3 regions of the Phascolarctobacterium succinatutens genome follow, and region 3 is predicted to be linked to each of the others. Evidence: a T-box and tRNA genes for the amino acid it is inferred to sense, from the RefSeq annotation. Region 3 holds a T-box; the other regions hold tRNA genes.
The links. A T-box is a leader RNA that pairs with one kind of tRNA and senses whether it is charged. The one in region 3 lies ahead of leuS (leucine--tRNA ligase), so its partner is inferred to be a tRNA-Leu.
Positions count from the first base shown of each region.

Region 1 (6,258 bases), 530 kb from region 3:
TGGCTGCAGCCGCAGGTGCCGAAGGCTTTGTTAATCTTTTGGGCGAGAAGGCCTTAGATGCCGTTATCTATGCTACAGCAGTTGGCGAGTGCAACGCGGCTATGGGACGTATAGTTGCTGCTCCTACAGCAGGTGCCAGCGGCGTGCTTCCGGGAGTGTTATTCGCACTGAAAAAGCACTGTGGACTAGACGATGCAACCTTGCAGCGCGGTATGGTGGTTGCCGGCAGTATCGGTATGGTAATCAACGAGCGCGCTTCTCTGGCAGGTGCTATGGGTGGCTGTCAGGCAGAATGCGGCAGTGCTGCAGCGATGGCAGCAGGTGCTGCTGTTTCTATGCTGGGCGGCACACCGCAGCAGGTTGGTACAGCAGTAGCAGTCGTTTTTAAAAACGTGCTGGGCCTTGTTTGCGATCCTGTGGCAGGCCTGGTAGAAGTACCCTGCATTAAACGTAACGGAGCCTGTGCTTTGCAGGCGCTGTTGGCAGCAGAGCTGGCACTGGCCGGAATCAGCAGCTTTATTAATGCTGATGAAGCAATTGATGCCATGAAGAGCGTAGGGGATGCGCTTCCCTGTGCTTTGAAGGAAACCGCAGGCGGCGGTATGGCCGCAACGCCTTCGGCTATAGAGTGGGCAGCAAAATACTTTGCCCGTAAATAAAAAAATAGCAAAGGAGACTTTAATCATGGAAGTTATTGCAACAACAAATGCACCCAAAGCTTTAGGTCCTTATTCTCAAGCTGTATTGGCAGGTTCTATTCTGTTTGTATCCGGTCAGATTGCTATTAATCCGGAAACAGGTGAAATGGTTCAAAGCTCTATTGAAGCTGAAACTCAGCAGGTTTTAGACAATATTGAGGCTATCCTGACGGAAGCACGTTTCAGATTCATGGACGTTGTAAAAACTACTATTTTTGTAGATGACATCAAGAATTTTGATGCTATTAATGCTGTTTATGCAAAAACCTTTAAGATTGAGCCGCCGGCACGCTCCTTTGTACAGGTAGCAGCTCTGCCTAAAGGCGCTCATGTAGAAATTGAAGTTATTGCCCGCCGCTGATTGACAGCTGCAAAGCAATTTTTGACTATGTCCGGTGATTGCTGTAAAATTTTTTATAAAAATTAAATTTTCCTATTGACGCAGTGCCGGTAATATAGTATAATACTATTCGTCGCCAAGCTATTCAGCTTGGAAACAAGATGGTGGCTGTGGTGAAGTGGTTAACACGGCGGATTGTGGCTCCGTTACGCGTGGGTTCGACTCCCACCAGTCACCCCACCTTTTCAGATTTGGTAAATCTGAATAACCACTAATAAGCTTGGGGCGTAGCCAAGTCGGTAAGGCACGGGACTTTGACTCCCGCATGCGTTGGTTCGAGTCCAGCCGCCCCAGCCAATGATCCACTAGCTCAGTTGGTAGAGCACCTGACTTTTAATCAGGGTGTCCCGAGTTCGAGTCTCGGGTGGATCACCACGAATTTAAGGCCGTTCTTCGAAAGAAGGACGGCTTTTTGTTTACATGGACAGTTGCCATAGATGTTCTTGTTATGATATAATATTTTATATGCGAGTGTGGCGGAACTGGCAGACGCACTAGACTTAGGATCTAGCGCCTTTCGGCGTGCAGGTTCGATTCCTGTCACTCGCACCAACTTTATAAATCAGGCTCACGTGGAATGGTCACGTGAGCTTTTTGATTATTTGCTTCAACTGTTAAACAAAAGAATGCTGTTGGATGTTTTACTGCTCACGTGGCAATAGCTGCGTGGGCTTTTTTGTACACTGAAATCTGTAATAGTGTTTACACTAATAAGCTGTAATCAAAAAATAATATACAAATATTACACTTTTTGTTGACAAAAAAACTGCTTGCTGAAATAATAAAAAAACACTGATTATATGATGCCGGCAAGCCTGACAGATTTGTAAGAGCATCAGAGCTGTAGACATGTTATTGCAGGAGGGAAAGATATGGAGCAAATTTTATCGATTGTTGTACGTAATCAGCCTGGCGTACTGATGCGTGTAGCAGGCATGTTTTCACGCCGTGGCTTCAATATTGACAGCCTGGCGGTAGGCACGACGCAAAACCCGGAGTTCTCGCGTATGACAGTGACGATGGAAGCTGACGAGCCGACCATTATTCAGGTTACCAAACAGCTGGCGAAGCTGGTTGAGGTAGAGCGTGTCAAGGTGTTGCCTCCTAAATCCAGTGCTACCCGCAGTATGATTTTGGTTAAGGTAAAGGCCGGCAATAAGCGTCCGGAGCTGCTGCAGCTGGCGGAAGTGTTCCGTGCGCATGCCGTGGATGTAACCGGTGAGTCACTGATATTTGTTGCTACCGGCGATGAAGGCAAGCTGCGCGCTTTTGTTGATGTTATGCGTCCATATGGCGTAACCGAAATGGTACAGACCGGCCTTGTTGCTTTAGAGCGCGGAGATACGTCGCTGGCTGTGGAAAAATCACGTTTTGAATGGCCGCAGATGGATGATGGTCATGCGGCAATATAAGAGATAGATTTGCGGAAGGAAGTGAGCGTATGCAGTTAAGCGGCGCAGAGATTATGTGCAGAATACTGGCAGAAGAAGGGGTAACAACGGTTTTCGGATATCCCGGGGGTGCGATTCTCCCTTTTTATGATGCATTACGGCAAAGTACGATACAACATATATTAACGGCGCATGAGCAGGGTGCTACACATGTGGCAGACGGCTTTGCGCGTGCTTCAGGTAAGGTTGGCGTGTGTATAGCTACATCAGGTCCCGGTGCAACCAATCTGGTCACAGGTCTGGCAACGGCATTTTTAGATTCCGTACCGGTTGTGGCCATTACAGGTCAGGTAAACAGGGCGCTTATCGGCCATGACGCGTTCCAGGAGGTAGATATCACAGGTATTACAATGCCTATTACCAAGCATAATTTTTTAGTTAAAAAGCCGGAAAATCTGGCGCAGACATTGCGACTTGCCTTCCAGCTGGCGCGTGAAGGACGCCCGGGACCGGTGTTGGTAGATGTGCCGCGCGATGTGCAGACGGCACTGATAGATTTTGAGGAATCCCGTCTGGCGGAGCTGCAGCCGCTGGAGCCTGATGCTGAACGTGTGGCAGCGGCTGCAGCAGCTATCAATAAGGCAAAGCGTCCGGTAATGCTGGTCGGCGGTGGCGTTATCAATGCCAATGCAGAATATGATGCCATGCATTTGTGTGAAAAGCTGCATATTCCAGTTGTCAGCACGTTGATGGGGCTTGGTGCGATTAGTGCCTACAGACAGCTGTTTTTGGGAATGACAGGCCTGCATGGACATGAACGTGCCAATAATGCCGTTAAGGAAGCCGACCTGATTTTGGCTGTCGGCAGCCGCTTTAATGACCGCGTTACAGGCGAACGCAGCAGCTACAGTGCCAACAAGCTTATTATCCATCTTGATATTGACCCTGCCGAGGTAGATAAAAATATTGATTCGGGTATAGGCATAACCGGAGATATGGTAGCAACGCTGAATGCTTTGGAAAAGGCAGCGCAGCCGCACGATTTGAGCTCATGGTGGGATAAGATAAATTCCTGGCCGGGTATGGATGATGATTTTGGGGACGAGGAGGCGCCCCGGTTCTTTAAAGCATTGAATCCGGTGCTCAAGGACAAGGATTATATTATTACTACGGACGTAGGGCAGCATCAGATGTGGGCAGCGCAGCATTTGAAGATACAGTTTGCCCGCCAGTGGCTGACAAGCGGTGGCTTAGGTACGATGGGATTCGGCCTGCCTGCTGCGTTAGGCGCACAGCTGGCGCGTCCGCAGAGCCGTGTCATCAGCATAAGCGGTGACGGCGGCTTTAAGATGACAGGCAGCGAGCTTTTTACTATTGCCAGCAATAATGTGCCTGTTATCGCTATAGTGTTCAATAACAGCGGACTGGGAATGATACGCCAGCTGCAGACGGTGCAGTTTGCCAAACGCTTTACGGCCTGCGAGCTGCCGGGCTATGTTGATTTTGTAAAATATGCTGCTGCCTTCGGAATTGAAGGAGAGCATGCGGATACGCCGGAGGCTTTGGCTCAGGCAGTGGCCAAGGCGTGGGAATGCAGGAAGCCTTATCTTATAGAGGTTTGCATTAATCCTAAAAATATGGTACTCCCAATGGTAGCTCCGGGACTGGGAATTAATGATTTTGTAAAATTCGCTGACGATGAGATAAACTGAATTGGCTAAGATTTTGCTTAGTTACTCTTAAAACTCTTGCTGAAACAGGTTAAAAATGTTACGATAAAGGGACAGAAGAAAATATCATCTGTCCTTTTATTTTTTTATGCTTTGGAGAAGAAAATGGGAAATTTATCACAAACTTCTGCTCCGGTGTACGAGGCACTGGAGCGTTTTCGTAAAAAACGCGTTGTGCCATTTGATGTACCAGGTCATAAGCGCGGTCGTGGCAACCCGGAGCTTCGCGAGCTGCTGGGAGAAAAATGCGTAAACCTGGATGTCAATTCCATGAAGCCTCTTGATAATCTCTGCCATCCTGTTTCGGTAATCCGCGACGCAGAGGAGCTGGCAGCAGAGGCTTTCGGTGCGGCACACGCATTCTTTATGGTAGGAGGTACGACCTCGTCCGTGCAAAGCATGGTCTTGGCCTCCTGTAAGGCAGGCGATAAAATTATCCTGCCGCGCAATGTACACAAAAGTGTGATTAACGCGCTCGTACTTAATGGCGCGATTCCGGTTTATATCAATCCGCAGGTTGACAGTAAGCTGGGAATTTCTCTGGGGATGGAGATCGGCGAGGTAGCTAAGGCAATTAAGGCAAATCCCGATGCTACGGCGGTGCTCGTAAACAATCCTACTTATTATGGTATCTGTTCGGATTTGCGTTCTATCGTCAAGCTGGCGCATGAGCATAACATGCTCTGCCTGGTAGACGAGGCGCACGGTACACATTTTTATTTCGGAAAAAATATGCCTGTTAATGCGATGGCGGCCGGTGCTGACATGGCATCTGTTTCTATGCATAAATCAGGTGGCAGTCTGACGCAGAGTAGCCTTTTGCTGACAGGGCCTAATGTCAACTGGGAGTATGTAAGCCAGATTATCAATCTGACGCAGACTACCAGTGCTTCTTATCTTCTGCTTTCCAGCCTGGATATTTCACGCCGTAACCTGTATATGCGCGGTGAGGCATCCTTCGGCAAGGTGCAGGAGATGGCGGAATATGCCCGTGAGGAAATCAATTCTATCGGCGGCTTCTATGCTTACGGACGCGAGCTGAAAAACGGCAGCAGTATTTATGATTTTGATGTTACCAAGCTTTCGGTCTATACGCGTGATATCGGTCTTGCAGGCATCGAGGTTTATGACCTGTTGCGCGATGAATATGATATCCAGATTGAGTTTGGTGATATAGCCAACATTCTTGCTTATATTTCTATCGGTGACCGTATTCAGGATATTGAACGTCTTGTGGGTGCTTTGGCAGATATCAAGCGCCTGTATTCCAAGGATCCGTCGCAAATGCTCAATACCGAATATATCGCACCTAAGGTTGTTGTTTCGCCGCAGAAGGCTTTTTATGCCAAGGACGAATCTTTGCCTATACGCGAAACTGCGGGACGCATCTGCAGTGAATTTGTAATGTGCTACCCGCCGGGAATTCCTATTCTGGCGCCGGGTGAGGTTATCACCAAGGATATTATCGATTATATTATTTATGCCAAGGAAAAGGGTTGCTCCATGCAGGGACCTGAGGATCCGGATGTTAATAATATCAATGTATTAGTATAAAGGACGTGATTAAATGGAGCTATGGTTTTCTGACTATCATACAGAAGATGTGAAGCTGGATATCAAAATCGAAAAGCAGCTTTTCGGTGCGGATACGGATTTCCAAAGAATAGACGTTTTTGAATCCAAGGAATTCGGTCGCTTTATCAGCTGTGACGGTACCATAGTCTTTTCGGAAAAGGACGAATTTGTTTATGACGAAATGATTGTCCATGTGCCTATGGCAGTGCATCCGCATGTGCGCAAGGTACTGGTAATAGGCGGCGGCGACGGCGGTGTAGCGCGCGAGCTGACGCATTATGATGAAATAGAGGAAATCGACGTAGTAGAAACAGACCATGTTTTTATCGATGTCTGCCGTGACTATTTCCCGGACAACGCCTGCGGTCTTGATGACCCGCGCGTAACTGTATTCAACGCTAACGGTCTGCGCTTTTTGCGTACCAAGGTTGATGAATACGATTTGATTATCAGCGATGCTATCG
Region 1 is NZ_CP097284.1:191,312-197,569, forward strand. It holds gene sdaAA (L-serine ammonia-lyase, iron-sulfur-dependent, subunit alpha) at 1-659, shown strand, start outside; gene M5E81_RS00950 (RidA family protein) at 685-1,059, shown strand; tRNA gene M5E81_RS00955 (tRNA-His) at 1,203-1,278, shown strand; tRNA gene M5E81_RS00960 (tRNA-Gln) at 1,320-1,395, shown strand; tRNA gene M5E81_RS00965 (tRNA-Lys) at 1,398-1,473, shown strand; tRNA gene M5E81_RS00970 (tRNA-Leu) at 1,566-1,650, shown strand; gene ilvN (acetolactate synthase small subunit) at 1,971-2,510, shown strand; gene ilvB (biosynthetic-type acetolactate synthase large subunit) at 2,540-4,201, shown strand; gene M5E81_RS00985 (aminotransferase class I/II-fold pyridoxal phosphate-dependent enzyme) at 4,325-5,773, shown strand; gene speE (polyamine aminopropyltransferase) at 5,787-6,258, shown strand, end outside.
Region 1: it has a tRNA-Leu gene. The T-box ahead of leuS (leucine--tRNA ligase) is inferred to sense a tRNA for this amino acid. The anticodon was not compared.

Region 2 (6,258 bases), 180 kb from region 3:
AGGGCGTTGGCGTTGCTGTAGAAAAAGGCTTCCAGGGTGGCGGCGACAAGCTGCGCAAAGCCGGCTACAACCTGCATTCCTTAGCTATTATTGATAAGATGGATGCCAAAACCAACACAGTAGTGTTCAGACATGAGGAAGAGTAATGAGCGAAAAACAATATACTGATCCGATATACGACTTAGACGGAAAAATTTCTGTAAGCAAGGCGATTCCCTTCGGCCTGCAGCATATTCTGGCGATGTTCGTAGCGAATATCGCTCCGATTCTGATTGTAGCCGGTGTGGTAAAAATGCCGGTAGAGCAGAGCGGTGCGCTGGTGCAGTCGGCAATGCTGGTAGCAGGCATCGGTACGCTGATACAGCTTTATCCTGTCTGGCGTGTCGGCAGCGCTTTGCCTATCGTTATGGGCATCAGCTTCACCTTTGTATCCATCGCCTGTGTTATCGGTGCTAAATACGGTTACGGCGGCGTTATGGGTGCGGTGCTGGTTGGCGGTTTGCTGGAAGGCTTTTTAGGTCTGGGAGCAAAATATTGGCGCCGTCTGATTCCACCGATTGTTGCTGCTACCGTTGTTACCTCCATCGGTTTCTCTCTGTTGGCGGTAGGTGCTAACTCCTTCGGCGGCGGCTTCGGTAACCCCAACTTCGGTGATGCTCCTTATATTATTGTAGGTACGATTACTTTGGTAAGCTGCATTGCCTACAATATTTTCGCCAAATCCTTCTATAAACAGCTTTCCGTGCTTTTTGGTTTGATTGTCGGCTATGTAGTTGCTTATTTTATGGGCATGGTAAACATGAGCAAGCTCGCTGAGGTTAAGCTGATTGCTATTCCTCAGCTGATGCCTTTTACCATGGAATTCCATCCCGATGCAATTTTTGCATTCTTTTTGATTTTCCTGGTTTCCGCAACCGAAACCATTGGTGATACCTCCGCAATGACTGCTATCGGTCTGTGCCGCGATGTTAAAGAAAAAGAAATTTCCGGTTCTATTGTCTGCGATGGTCTGGTAAGCAGCTTGTCTTCCGTTTTCGGCTGCCTGCCTATTACCTCTTTCAGCCAGAACGTAGGCCTGATTGCTATGACAAAGGTTGTTAACCGTTTTGCTATCATGACAGGCGCTGTTATTATGATTATGGCAGGTCTGTTCCCAGCGCTGGGCGTGCTGCTGGCATCTCTGCCGGAGGCTGTTTTGGGCGGTTGCACCTTGATGATGTTCGGTTCTATCGTAGTCAGCGGCGTGCAGATGATTGCCAACTGCGGCTACAACACCCGTAATGTAACGATTGCTTCTTTGGCACTCAGCATCGGTATCGGCTTTACTCAGACACCGGCAATTTTTAAGATTTTCCCTGATTTGATTAAGAATGTTTTTGCAGAAAACTGTGTAGCTGTAGTTTTTATCGTGGCTATGGTATTAAATATCATTCTGCCTAAAGAGGAAGAAGAATAACGATACGTGTTTTAAAATAAAGAGGGGTTACAAATGAAGATTATTGATGCCCATATGCATTATTACAATGTTGATGGTTTTGTGCAGGTTGCAGCCAATGCAGGCTATGAAAATACAGCGGCCTGCTGGCAGAAAATATGCGAAGAAAACAATATCGCTTTTTCCGTAGCTATGGGCAACACTAATTATACGTCTTCGAAATACGGCGGTGTCACACCGCGCATGATTGACCTTGCAGCGCCTTTTGACGAGGCGCATTACAATCAGCCGCAGAACATGGGTTACTGCATGGGTGTAAACAGCGAGGCTATAACCGAAGCAAATGCGGAAAAAACAGCGCAGGAATTTGAACGCTTTATTAAGGACCCGCATTGTTTGGGCATCAAGCTCTATCCCGGTTATAATGCTGTCTATGTCAACGATAAAAGGCATTGGCCGCTGTTTGAGCTGGCGCGTGCCTATAATATGCCAGTTGCAATTCACACAGGCGATACAGCCTGGCCCAGCGGTCTTTTGAAATATTCGCATCCGCTTACTGTTGATGAAGCGGCAGTGGCGTTTCCTGATGTAACCTTTGTTATAGCGCACTGTGGTTGCCCCTGGTTTGCTGATGCGGCAGAGGTGGCCTGCAAGAACGCCAACGTATGCATTGACCTTTCAGGTCTGGTGGAGGGCAATCCCAAACCGCTGATGCTGCTCGAAAGACAGCGTGGCTTTTTGCGCCAGCTGCATACTTGGCTGAATTATCTTGGTAATTATGAAAAAATCATGTATGGCAGCGACTGGCCGCTTGTAAATATTCCCCTGTATATCTGGATGATTAGCCACGTTGTTCCCGAATGCTATCACGAGGATGTATTTTATAACAATGCAGTAAGGATTTACAGTAAAATCGGCAAGCTGCTGGAAAAGTGCGGAGGTTGAGATGGGACAGCCTGATATCAAAGAAATAGAGACAGGGCTTAAGGATTGGGACTTTGTGCGCAATCTGCCTGCAGCAATCGGTGATTATACCCTTGTGCCGGGCTCCGGTATCAACGGGCAGATTTTGAATATTGCAGCCTATGTGCATGAAGCATCGCACTGCCGTCTTGATTTGACTTATACAAAAGAAACATTTGACTATGTGCCGGTAAAAACCGTTGGCCTGCATACGTTCCGCGACGTGCGTTTCTTTTGTCGTGACCGCGAGCATTTTGCTGACATGATGCGCAAGAGTTTGCCGGATATTCTGGCCAGCATGGATAAGAAAACCGTGCATACGCTGCCGTATGAAGCGAAAGCGCTGCATTTTGAGCAGTGGGACTATTGGCGTACGCTGCCTGCTCAGGTAGGCGATTATGAGCTGTATATTACGCCCGATAATCCCTTGCCTTATATCAATGGTTCCTTTATCTTTTTGGATTATACTGATTTTAAGCATGGCAATCAGATATACTTTTCCTATAATATTTTCCGTGATGAGCTGTTTGCGGAAATGCGCAAGAATCATCTGCCCTTGACCACAGACGCTTTTGACGTGCTTGGCAACGTGCCGGCGGAGGATAAGCTGCAGGCTTTGCAGGTGCATATAGAGGAAAAACTGATGGCTGCATTGGAAGATTAAAAAAAAGTATAAAAAGATGTTGACAAAATAGGTTTAAGCCTGTATAATGTAATTCGTAGTTGATTGGCCCGGTGGTTCAGTTGGTTAGAATGCCGCCCTGTCACGGCGGAGGTCGTGGGTTCGAGTCCCATCCGGGTCGCCAATCATGCCTCGGTAGCTCAGTTGGTAGAGCAAAGGACTGAAAATCCTTGTGTCCACAGTTCGATTCTGTGCTGAGGCACCATATTGCGGAAATAGCTCAGTGGTAGAGCACCTCCTTGCCAAGGAGGGGGTCGCGAGTTCGAATCTCGTTTTCCGCTCCACCTTTTAAGGCGACATAGCCAAGCGGTAAGGCAGAGGTCTGCAAAACCTTTATCCCCAGTTCGATTCTGGGTGTCGCCTCCATTTTTATTTCTTAAAAGGTGTTAAGTAGTTATGTCTGCCGCGGTGGCGGAACTGGCAGACGCAAGGGACTTAAAATCCCTCGGGTAGTGATACCCGTACCGGTTCGATTCCGGTCCGCGGCACCAAACAATGATATACGCTTATTATCATTTATAAATGATTTAAGTAAAGAAGGCTGATTGAATTCTTAGAGAGTCAATCAGTTTTTTTGTATTCTCAAGATGACTAAGGAGATTCCTATGACCATAGAAAATAAATTGGGCATTACTAATTCTGCGGAGCTGGCCAAGGAAGAAGAGCGACTCAGCAAAATGCAAGCTATAAAACTATTTGAGAGTGATGCTTTGGCGAATCTACCGGCCGGGAAATTTTCGACACTGGCTTTCATTCATGAGTATCTTTTTCGCGATATCTATAGCTTTGCGGGAGAGATTCGTGATGTGAATATTGCTAAGGGTAACTTTCGCTTTGCTCCCTTGATGTACCTGCGGGAGGCTCTGCAGCATTTGGACGCCATGCCCCAGGGCAGCTTCGACGAGATCGTGGAAAAGTATGTGGAGATGAATATTGCTCATCCTTTTCGCGAGGGTAATGGCCGCAGCATGCGCATTTGGCTGGATGATATGCTGAAAAAGGAGCTGGGGCAGTGCATTGACTGGTCCATTGTGGATAAAGAGGATTATCTTTTGGCTATGGAGCGGAGCCCCATTCGTGATATCGAAATCAAGCATGTGCTTGGCAAGGCTTTGACCAATAACATTGCTGACCGCCTCACCTACATGAAGGGCCTAGACGTAAGTTATCATATCGAAGGCTACAATGCTTATAAGGCCGAAGAGCTGTGAGGATGCAAAGTACAACTATATCACTTTGGTAATACAAATATATAAAGATAAAAACAAGAGCTAGGAGACAGCGCGCTCCTAGCTCTTATTTTATTAGTAGCACAAAAGCAATTGCATCTATATCACTTTGGTGATATAATAACCATGAGGATATAAAAGAGGGGGTAATTATGGATAAGCTTATAACTATCTATCATGGTTCTGAAAATATCATAGCAAAACCGGAGTATGGCAAAGGTCGCTTAAACAATGATTTCGGACAGGGTTTTTATTGCACCGCTAGCGAAGCTTTAGCCAAGGAATGGGCTGTGTCCTCCATGCGCAATGGCTTCGCCAATTGTTATACGCTAGATACAGAGTTTTTAAATGTTTTAAATCTTAATACTCACCAATACACTATTCTTAATTGGATAGCAATATTGGTAGAACATCGTCTTTTCACTGTTAAAACACCTGTGGCCAGAAGAGCTAAACAGTACTTAATTGATAATTTTACAGTAAACGTGAATGCATACGACTTAATCATCGGCTACAGAGCAGATGATTCCTACTTTGATTACGCAGAGTCATTTATCAATAATGGTATTTCGGTTCAGCAATTAGCAAGGGCTATGCGCTTAGGAAAATTAGGTGAGCAAATTGTCGTTAAATCTAGCTTTGCTTTTTCAAAATTGCAGTTTCAAGGCTATAGCGTAGCTGAAAGAGAGCGCTACTACCAATTGCGCAAGGATAGGGATGATGAAGCTAATCGATTGTATTGGGAACTACTGGAAGAAGAAAATGACGGTCTCTATATACAGGATATAATAAGAGGGGGCATAAAAAATGACGATGCGCGCATACCAAGAAATATATCTGAGTAATGCCCAAGCTGTGTTAGGGGATGCTTTTGATTATGCCGTCAATGTTTGCCATTACTCTGGAGAAGATTTTATAAAAATGTTTGTTGTAAGCACCATTAGTACAAAAATCGCCAATGGCGAGCCCGCCTACACTAAAGGAAAAAGTGGCATAGAGGTGCTCATAGACATAGTATACGAAACTACCAGCAAATATATCCCAATAATACCTGAGGCAAGATTTTCTCGGTCTCCTGAATATTGGATTGGTTGGGCGATAGCTTATTATCAATGGTACTCCTGCAGAAAATTCGGGGAGATTTTTAGGGCAATTAGCTTTGCCGATTTAAAAAGCCTCTATCATGCTTTACACGAAGCAGACATTAGCAAATTCGTGGATATAGTTGATGCGAAAATGAAGGAGTATTATCCAGAAACAAGGCTTAAAAGCTTTAGAAGTACGAATGGATTAAGCCAAAATGAGCTAGCTAGAGTTTCTGGTGTTAATTCTCGCTCCATCCAAATGTATGAACAGCGCCATAAGAATATCAATAAGGCTAGTGCAGAGACAGTTTGGCGGTTGGCTAAGGCCTTGAATTGTGGTATGGAGGATTTGCTTGAGGTTTAAAAGTTGTTTTTTAAAGGTCCGTGTCAAGAATAAAGCCTTTTAACAGGTATTCTTTCAATGTGCTATTGGCCCATAACCATATTAGTAATTTTGTCTGCATCTAGGATAATTTCAATGTTTTTGTCAGTAACAATAACTTTGATTAAGAATAATTCGACTAACAATTTTTTGGCGGAGTTAGTATCAAGTGAGCATATTTTAGATTCAAAAAGTTTAAAGGCTTTAATTATGGCCTCGTCAGTTAGCACCTTAAGGTTCTTTTTATCTTTAAGATTGTCAATCTGGGCTTTTAATTTTTGGCTCATTGTATAATGAAATTGCACACCTGAAAAATTGAATAAAAATAGTCCATTGTGATACCTTTGTGTTAAGATTAAGTTTCTACACAAAAACTAACTAAGGAGTAATCACAATGGACTACACCAAAGATATCACAAATCATCAAAAAGGTAAACACTTTTCTTTAGGAGACCGCAGGGAATTACAAGGAATTCTGTCTG
Region 2 is NZ_CP097284.1:906,396-912,653, forward strand. It holds gene M5E81_RS04290 (xanthine phosphoribosyltransferase) at 1-146, shown strand, start outside; gene M5E81_RS04295 (uracil-xanthine permease family protein) at 146-1,456, shown strand; gene M5E81_RS04300 (amidohydrolase family protein) at 1,490-2,380, shown strand; gene M5E81_RS04305 (hypothetical protein) at 2,382-3,062, shown strand; tRNA gene M5E81_RS04310 (tRNA-Asp) at 3,128-3,204, shown strand; tRNA gene M5E81_RS04315 (tRNA-Phe) at 3,210-3,285, shown strand; tRNA gene M5E81_RS04320 (tRNA-Gly) at 3,290-3,364, shown strand; tRNA gene M5E81_RS04325 (tRNA-Cys) at 3,373-3,446, shown strand; tRNA gene M5E81_RS04330 (tRNA-Leu) at 3,483-3,571, shown strand; gene fic (protein adenylyltransferase Fic) at 3,686-4,291, shown strand; gene M5E81_RS04340 (DUF3990 domain-containing protein) at 4,462-5,154, shown strand; gene M5E81_RS04345 (helix-turn-helix domain-containing protein) at 5,117-5,758, shown strand; gene M5E81_RS04350 (IS30 family transposase) at 6,171-6,258, shown strand, end outside.
Region 2: it has a tRNA-Leu gene. The T-box ahead of leuS (leucine--tRNA ligase) is inferred to sense a tRNA for this amino acid. The anticodon was not compared.

Region 3 (6,258 bases):
TTGCATTTTTATACTTGTACTCTGCTGTAATACGTGATAATATATAGAAAATCAGTTACGTTAGATAAACTGATATGGGGAATACAAATGAGGGGGTTTGAAAAATGATTGTTTTTAGACCGGCAACTTTCAGCGATGTAGAACATATACACAAATTGCTGAATTATTATGCAAAGGAAGGCTTGATGCTGCCACGTGCGCGCAATGCGATTTATGAGAATCTGCGCGATTATATTTTAGCGGTGGAAAACAACCGCTTGTTGGGTTGCGGTGCGCTGCATTTTGTCTGGGACCGCTTTGCGGAAATCCGCTCGCTGGCGGTGGAACCGAGCTTGCAGAAAACAGGTATAGGCCGTCAGCTGGTGGAGCATTTGGAAAAGGAGGGCATTGAGCGCGGAGTGACGATGTTTTTCACTCTGACCTATCAGCCGGGATTTTTTGCCAAGTGCGATTATATTGAAACAGCGAAGGATAAGCTGCCGCAGAAGGTATGGAAAGAATGCGTGTATTGTCCGCAGTATCCGTACTGCAATGAGATTGCTTTCATCAAGACAACAGTTGATTATGAGCCGTCGCAAATCAAATTCTAAAATTTAAGGGCTGCCGTGCACATTTGTCATCGCTGATGACGAGGCTGCGCTGAGGGCAGCTCTTTTATTTTTTTGCATCGAATGTTAAAATAAAAAGACAGAGTATAAATTTTACACAGTAATTTTACCGTTGTTATACCGGATAAATTTACGGAAAAGAGGTTGATTTTATGAAATTATATTCCTGGAATGTTAACGGTTTGCGTGCCTGCATGACGAAGGGCTTTGCCGATTTTTTGCAGGAGGCTGCGCCGGATATTATTTGCCTGCAGGAAACGAAGATGCAGCGTGAGCAGGCTGATTTTGTGTTCCCCGGCTATGAGGAGTATTGGAACAGTGCGGAGCGCAAGGGCTACAGCGGTACTGCTGTGTTTACGAGGGTTAAGCCTTTGGCTGTTACCTATGGCTTGGGACAGGAGGAGCACGATAAGGAAGGCCGTGTGATTACGCTGGAGTTTGCGAGCTTTTATCTGGTGACGGTGTATACGCCTAATTCCAAGGATGGGCTGGCGCGTCTTGATTACCGCATGGTGTGGGAGGATGTGTTCCGCGCTTATCTGCAGGAGCTGGATGCGAAGAAGCCGGTTGTTGTCTGCGGTGATCTGAATGTGGCGGCTGAGGAGATTGATTTGAAGAATCCTAAGACTAACCGCAGGAATGCAGGCTTTACGGACGAGGAGCGCGCTAAGTTCCGTGAGCTGAAGGCCGCTGGATTTACGGACAGCTTCCGTTATCTGCATCCGGAGGAGGTTAAGTACAGCTGGTGGAGCTATCGCTTTAAGGCGCGCGAGAAGAATGCGGGTTGGCGTATTGATTATTTTGTGGTGTCGGACAGGATTGCGGATAAGTTGCAGAGTGCGGAGATTCACAATGAGGTTTTCGGCAGCGACCATTGTCCGGTAAGTATTGAGCTGGATGTGTAAGGGTTGAGTCTGGCGTTGCAATTGCATATTTTGTACTTTCATTTTTACGGTTTTGGTTATTGTTTTTTAGTTGGTGATGAACATGGATTTTAAAATTCAGGCTCCGTTTGAGCCTGCCGGCGACCAGCCGCAGGCGATTGCCAACCTGGCGGAGGGCGTAGAGCAGGGCCTGCGCACGCAGGTTTTGCTGGGCGCAACGGGTACAGGTAAGACGTATACGATTGCGCAGGTAATCAATAAGGTGCGCAAGCCGACGCTGGTGATTGCGCATAATAAGACGCTGGCGGCACAGCTGGCGAGTGAGCTGAAGGCGTTCTTCCCGGAGAATGCGGTGGAATATTTTGTTTCGTATTATGATTATTATCAGCCGGAGGCGTATATTCCCCAGTCGGATACGTATATTGAGAAGGATGCTTCGATTAACGATGAGATTGATAAGCTGCGCCACAGTGCGACCAGCGCTTTGTTTGAGCGCAAGGATGTTATTATCGTAGCCAGCGTTTCCTGTATTTACGGCTTAGGCGCTCCGCAGGAGTATTATGATATGGTGCTGTCGCTGCGCTTGGGGCAGATTATCGACCGCCAGAAGATTTTACATAAGCTGGTGGAGATTCAGTATACGCGCAATGATATTGATTTTAAGCGCGGCACCTTCCGTGTGCGCGGTGACGTGATTGAGGTTATTCCGGCGGCCTACGGCGAGAAGGCAGTGCGTATTGAAATGTTCGATGATGAGGTTGACCGCATTGTGGAATTTGATGTGCTGACGGGCGAGATTCTGGCGCAGCGCAATCATGTGGCAATTTTCCCGGCGAGCCACTATGTAACGAGCCGTGAGAATCTTGAACGCGCTATGAATGATATCCGCGAGGAGCTGGACGAGCGCCTGGATGAGCTGAATAAGCATGGCAGGCTGCTGGAGGCACAGCGTCTTGAGCAGCGTACGAATTATGACCTCGAGATGATGCAGGAGATGGGCTATTGCTCCGGCATCGAAAACTATTCGCGCCATCTGGCTGGCCGTAAGGCCGGTGAGCCGCCGTTTACGCTGGTAAATTATTTTCCTAAGGATTTTTTGCTGGTAGTGGATGAGTCGCATGTAACGCTGCCGCAGATTCGCGCTATGTATGCCGGTGACCGCTCGCGTAAGGAGATGCTGGTGGAGCATGGCTTCCGTCTGCCTTCGGCCTATGATAACAGACCGCTGACCTTTGATGAGTTTCAGGCACAGATTAAGCAGGCGATTTATGTTTCTGCTACGCCGGCGAAGTATGAGCTGGAGCAGGCGGACAATGTTGTCGAGCAGATTATTCGTCCGACCGGACTGCTGGACCCGCAGATTGAAATCCGCCCGATTAAGGGACAGATTGACGATTTGTTGGGCGAAATAAACAAGGTTGCCGCCGCAGGCGAGCGTGTGCTGGTGACTACGCTGACGAAGCGCATGGCGGAGGACCTGACGGAATATCTGAAGCAAGCAGGGGTGCGTGTGCGCTACCTGCATTCGGAAATCGCCACGATTGAAAGAGCGGAGATCATCGACAGCCTGCGTGCCGGTAAGTTTGACGTGCTGGTAGGCATTAACCTGCTGCGTGAAGGCCTTGATTTGCCCGAGGTATCGCTGATTGCGATTCTGGATGCCGATAAGGAAGGCTTTTTGCGCAGTGATACGGCGATGATTCAGACTATCGGACGCGCTGCGCGTAATGCTCACGGTCGTGTTATTATGTATGCCGACCGTATTACCGACAGCATGCAGCGGGCGATAGACGAAACTAATCGCCGCCGTGAAAAGCAGCAGGCGTACAACGAGGAGCACCACATTACGCCTAAGACGATTTACAAGGAGCAGCGCCAGCTGATTAAGCTGACGAAGGTGGCAGACACCGAGGAGGCAACGTCCTATGGTAGCAGTAAGAAGCTGAAGCAGAAATCAACTAAGGAGCTGAACACGCTGGCCCGCGAGCTGGAAAGACGGATGCAGGAGGCGGCGAAGGCGTTGGATTTCGAGGCGGCGGCCGAGCTGCGTGACCAGCTGATTATCGTCAAAGGACAGCTGGGGCAGAAGCTGGTGCCGAAGAAAAAGAAAAAATAAATGCCGATGCGGAAGTTTGACTTTTCCTGTTTGGCGTTATATAATATACAATATATTTTTATTCAAATTCTGTGAAGCGGAGCAGTAGTCTGCAGTATCTTACAGAAAGTCGGCGGTTGATGCGAGCCGGCAGTTAGGGCAGATGAACTCACCGTGAAGAAGCCGCAAGGAAATGTGCGGACGTGATGCTGCGTTAAGGCTAATTGAGTGGCGGCTGTAGCCGCAATCAGGGTGGTACCGCGAATTTTTCGTCCCTGACCTTCTTTAAGGTCGGGGATTTTTTATTTTCGACCAACTATAATACCTGGGAGGTAATGAAATGATTCAAGAAAAGTATGCTCCCCATGATATTGAAGCTAAATGGCAAAAATACTGGGAAGAAAACAAAACCTTTAAAGTAGAGATGGATAAGGATAAGCCTAAATCCTACGTTCTGGAAATGTTTCCCTATCCGTCCGGCAACCTGCACATGGGTCACGTTCGTAACTATTCCATCGGCGACGTAATCGCACGTTTCCGCACCATGAAGGGCTTCAACGTTCTGCATCCGATGGGTTGGGACTCCTTTGGTATGCCTGCTGAAAACGCTGCTATCAAACACAATATTCCGCCTAAAAAATGGACTCTGGAAAACATCGCTAACATGACTCGCCAACTGAAGGCTCTCGGTCTGTCCTACGATTGGGACCGCGAGGTTACCACCTGTAAGGAAGATTATTACAAATGGACTCAATGGTTCTTTGAGCTGTTCTACAAACGCGGTCTGGCAGTTAAAAAGGAATCTGCCGTAAACTGGTGCGACACCTGTAACACCGTATTGGCTAACGAGCAGGTTATCGACGGCAAATGCTGGCGCTGCGACCATGAGGTTGTTAAAAAGGATTTGAGCCAATGGTTCTTCAAAATCACCGATTATGCTGATGAGCTGCTGAAGGATCTTGACCTGCTGCCGGGCTGGCCCGAGCGCGTAAAAACCATGCAGCATAACTGGATCGGCCGTAGCGAAGGCTTGGAATTCTCCTTTGAAATCCCGGCACTTAACGATACTGTTGCTGTTTACACCACCCGTCCGGATACTGCTTACGGCGTAACCTTCATGGCTCTGGCTGCTGAGCATCCGCTGATTAAAAAGATTTGCGAAAACAATCCGAAGGCTGACGAAATCAACGCCTTCTGCGAGCGTGTACGCAATCAGTCCGAAATTGAACGTACCTCCAGCGAATCCGAAAAAGAGGGCGTATTCACCGGCGTATACTGCATCAACCCGTTCACCGGCCGCAAGGTAGAAATCTGGGTAACCAACTATGTACTGTATGATTACGGTACCGGCGCTGTAATGGGCGTTCCTACTGGTGACCAACGTGACTGGATGTTTGCTGACAAATACGGCATTGAAAAAATCGTTACCATCTGCCCTATTGGCAAAGAGCTGAAGCTGGAAGAAATGACCTGCGCTTACGAAGAAAAAGAAGGCATGCTGGTTAACTCCGGCGAATTCACCGGCATGGAAATGCACAAGGCTATGAGCGCTATCATGGATAAGGCTGAAGCTGAAGGCTTCGGTAAACGCCGTGTAAACTATCGTCTGCGCGATTGGCTGATCAGCCGTCAGCGTTATTGGGGCGCTCCGATTCCTATCATTTATTGCCCGCACTGCGGCGAGGTTCTGGTTCCGGAAGACCAGCTGCCGGTTCGCCTGCCTGAGGACGTAAGCTTCAATGCCGGTGCTAAATCTCCGCTGGCAACCTCCGAAGAATTTGTTCACTGCAAATGCCCGAAATGCGGTGCTGACGCAACCCGTGAAACCGATACCATGGACACATTCCTGTGCTCCTCCTGGTACTATCTGCGTTATACCGACGCACACAACGACAAGATGCCGTTTGACAAGGAGCTCAATAACTATTGGGGTCCTGTAGACCAATATATCGGCGGTATTGAGCATGCTATTCTGCATCTGCTGTATTCCCGCTTCTTTGTAAAGGTTCTGCGCGATGCAGGCCTGGTTGATTACGATGAACCGTTCAGCAACCTGCTGACTCAGGGCATGGTAATCAAAGACGGTGCTAAGATGAGTAAATCTCTGGGCAACGTTGTTTCCCCTGAAGAAATTCTTTCCAAATACGGTGCTGATACCGCGCGTCTGTTCATCCTCTTCGCTGCTCCTCCTGAAAGAGAGCTGGAGTGGAGCGACCAGGGCGTTGAAGGCTCCTTCCGCTTCCTGAACCGTATCTGGCGTATTGTACAAGCATTTGAAGCTGTTCTGGCACAAAAGGTTACCGAATACGATCACAGCAACCTGAGCGAAGCAGATAAGGACCTGCGCCGTGTACTGCATAGCAGCATTAAGAAGGTTACCAACGATATCGAAACCCGCTTCAACTTCAACACTGCTATTTCCACTATGATGGAATTGGTTAACGCTCTCTATGCTTATAAAGAAGCTGCTAAAGAGCCGAATGCTGGTCTGGTTTACGAAGCAATTTCCGACCTTATCAAGATGATGAGCCCGTTTGTTCCGCATATCACCGAAGAGCTGTGGCGCGGTGCTATCGATGCCAACAGCAGCGTACATGAACAAAGCTGGCCTGAGTGCGATGAAGAAGCCCTGAAGGTTGACAATGTAGAAATCGTTCTGCAGGTTAACGGC
Region 3 is NZ_CP097284.1:726,301-732,558, forward strand. It holds gene M5E81_RS03465 (N-acetyltransferase) at 108-590, shown strand; gene M5E81_RS03470 (exodeoxyribonuclease III) at 761-1,513, shown strand; gene uvrB (excinuclease ABC subunit UvrB) at 1,596-3,608, shown strand; T-box leader at 3,671-3,867, shown strand; gene leuS (leucine--tRNA ligase) at 3,928-6,258, shown strand, end outside.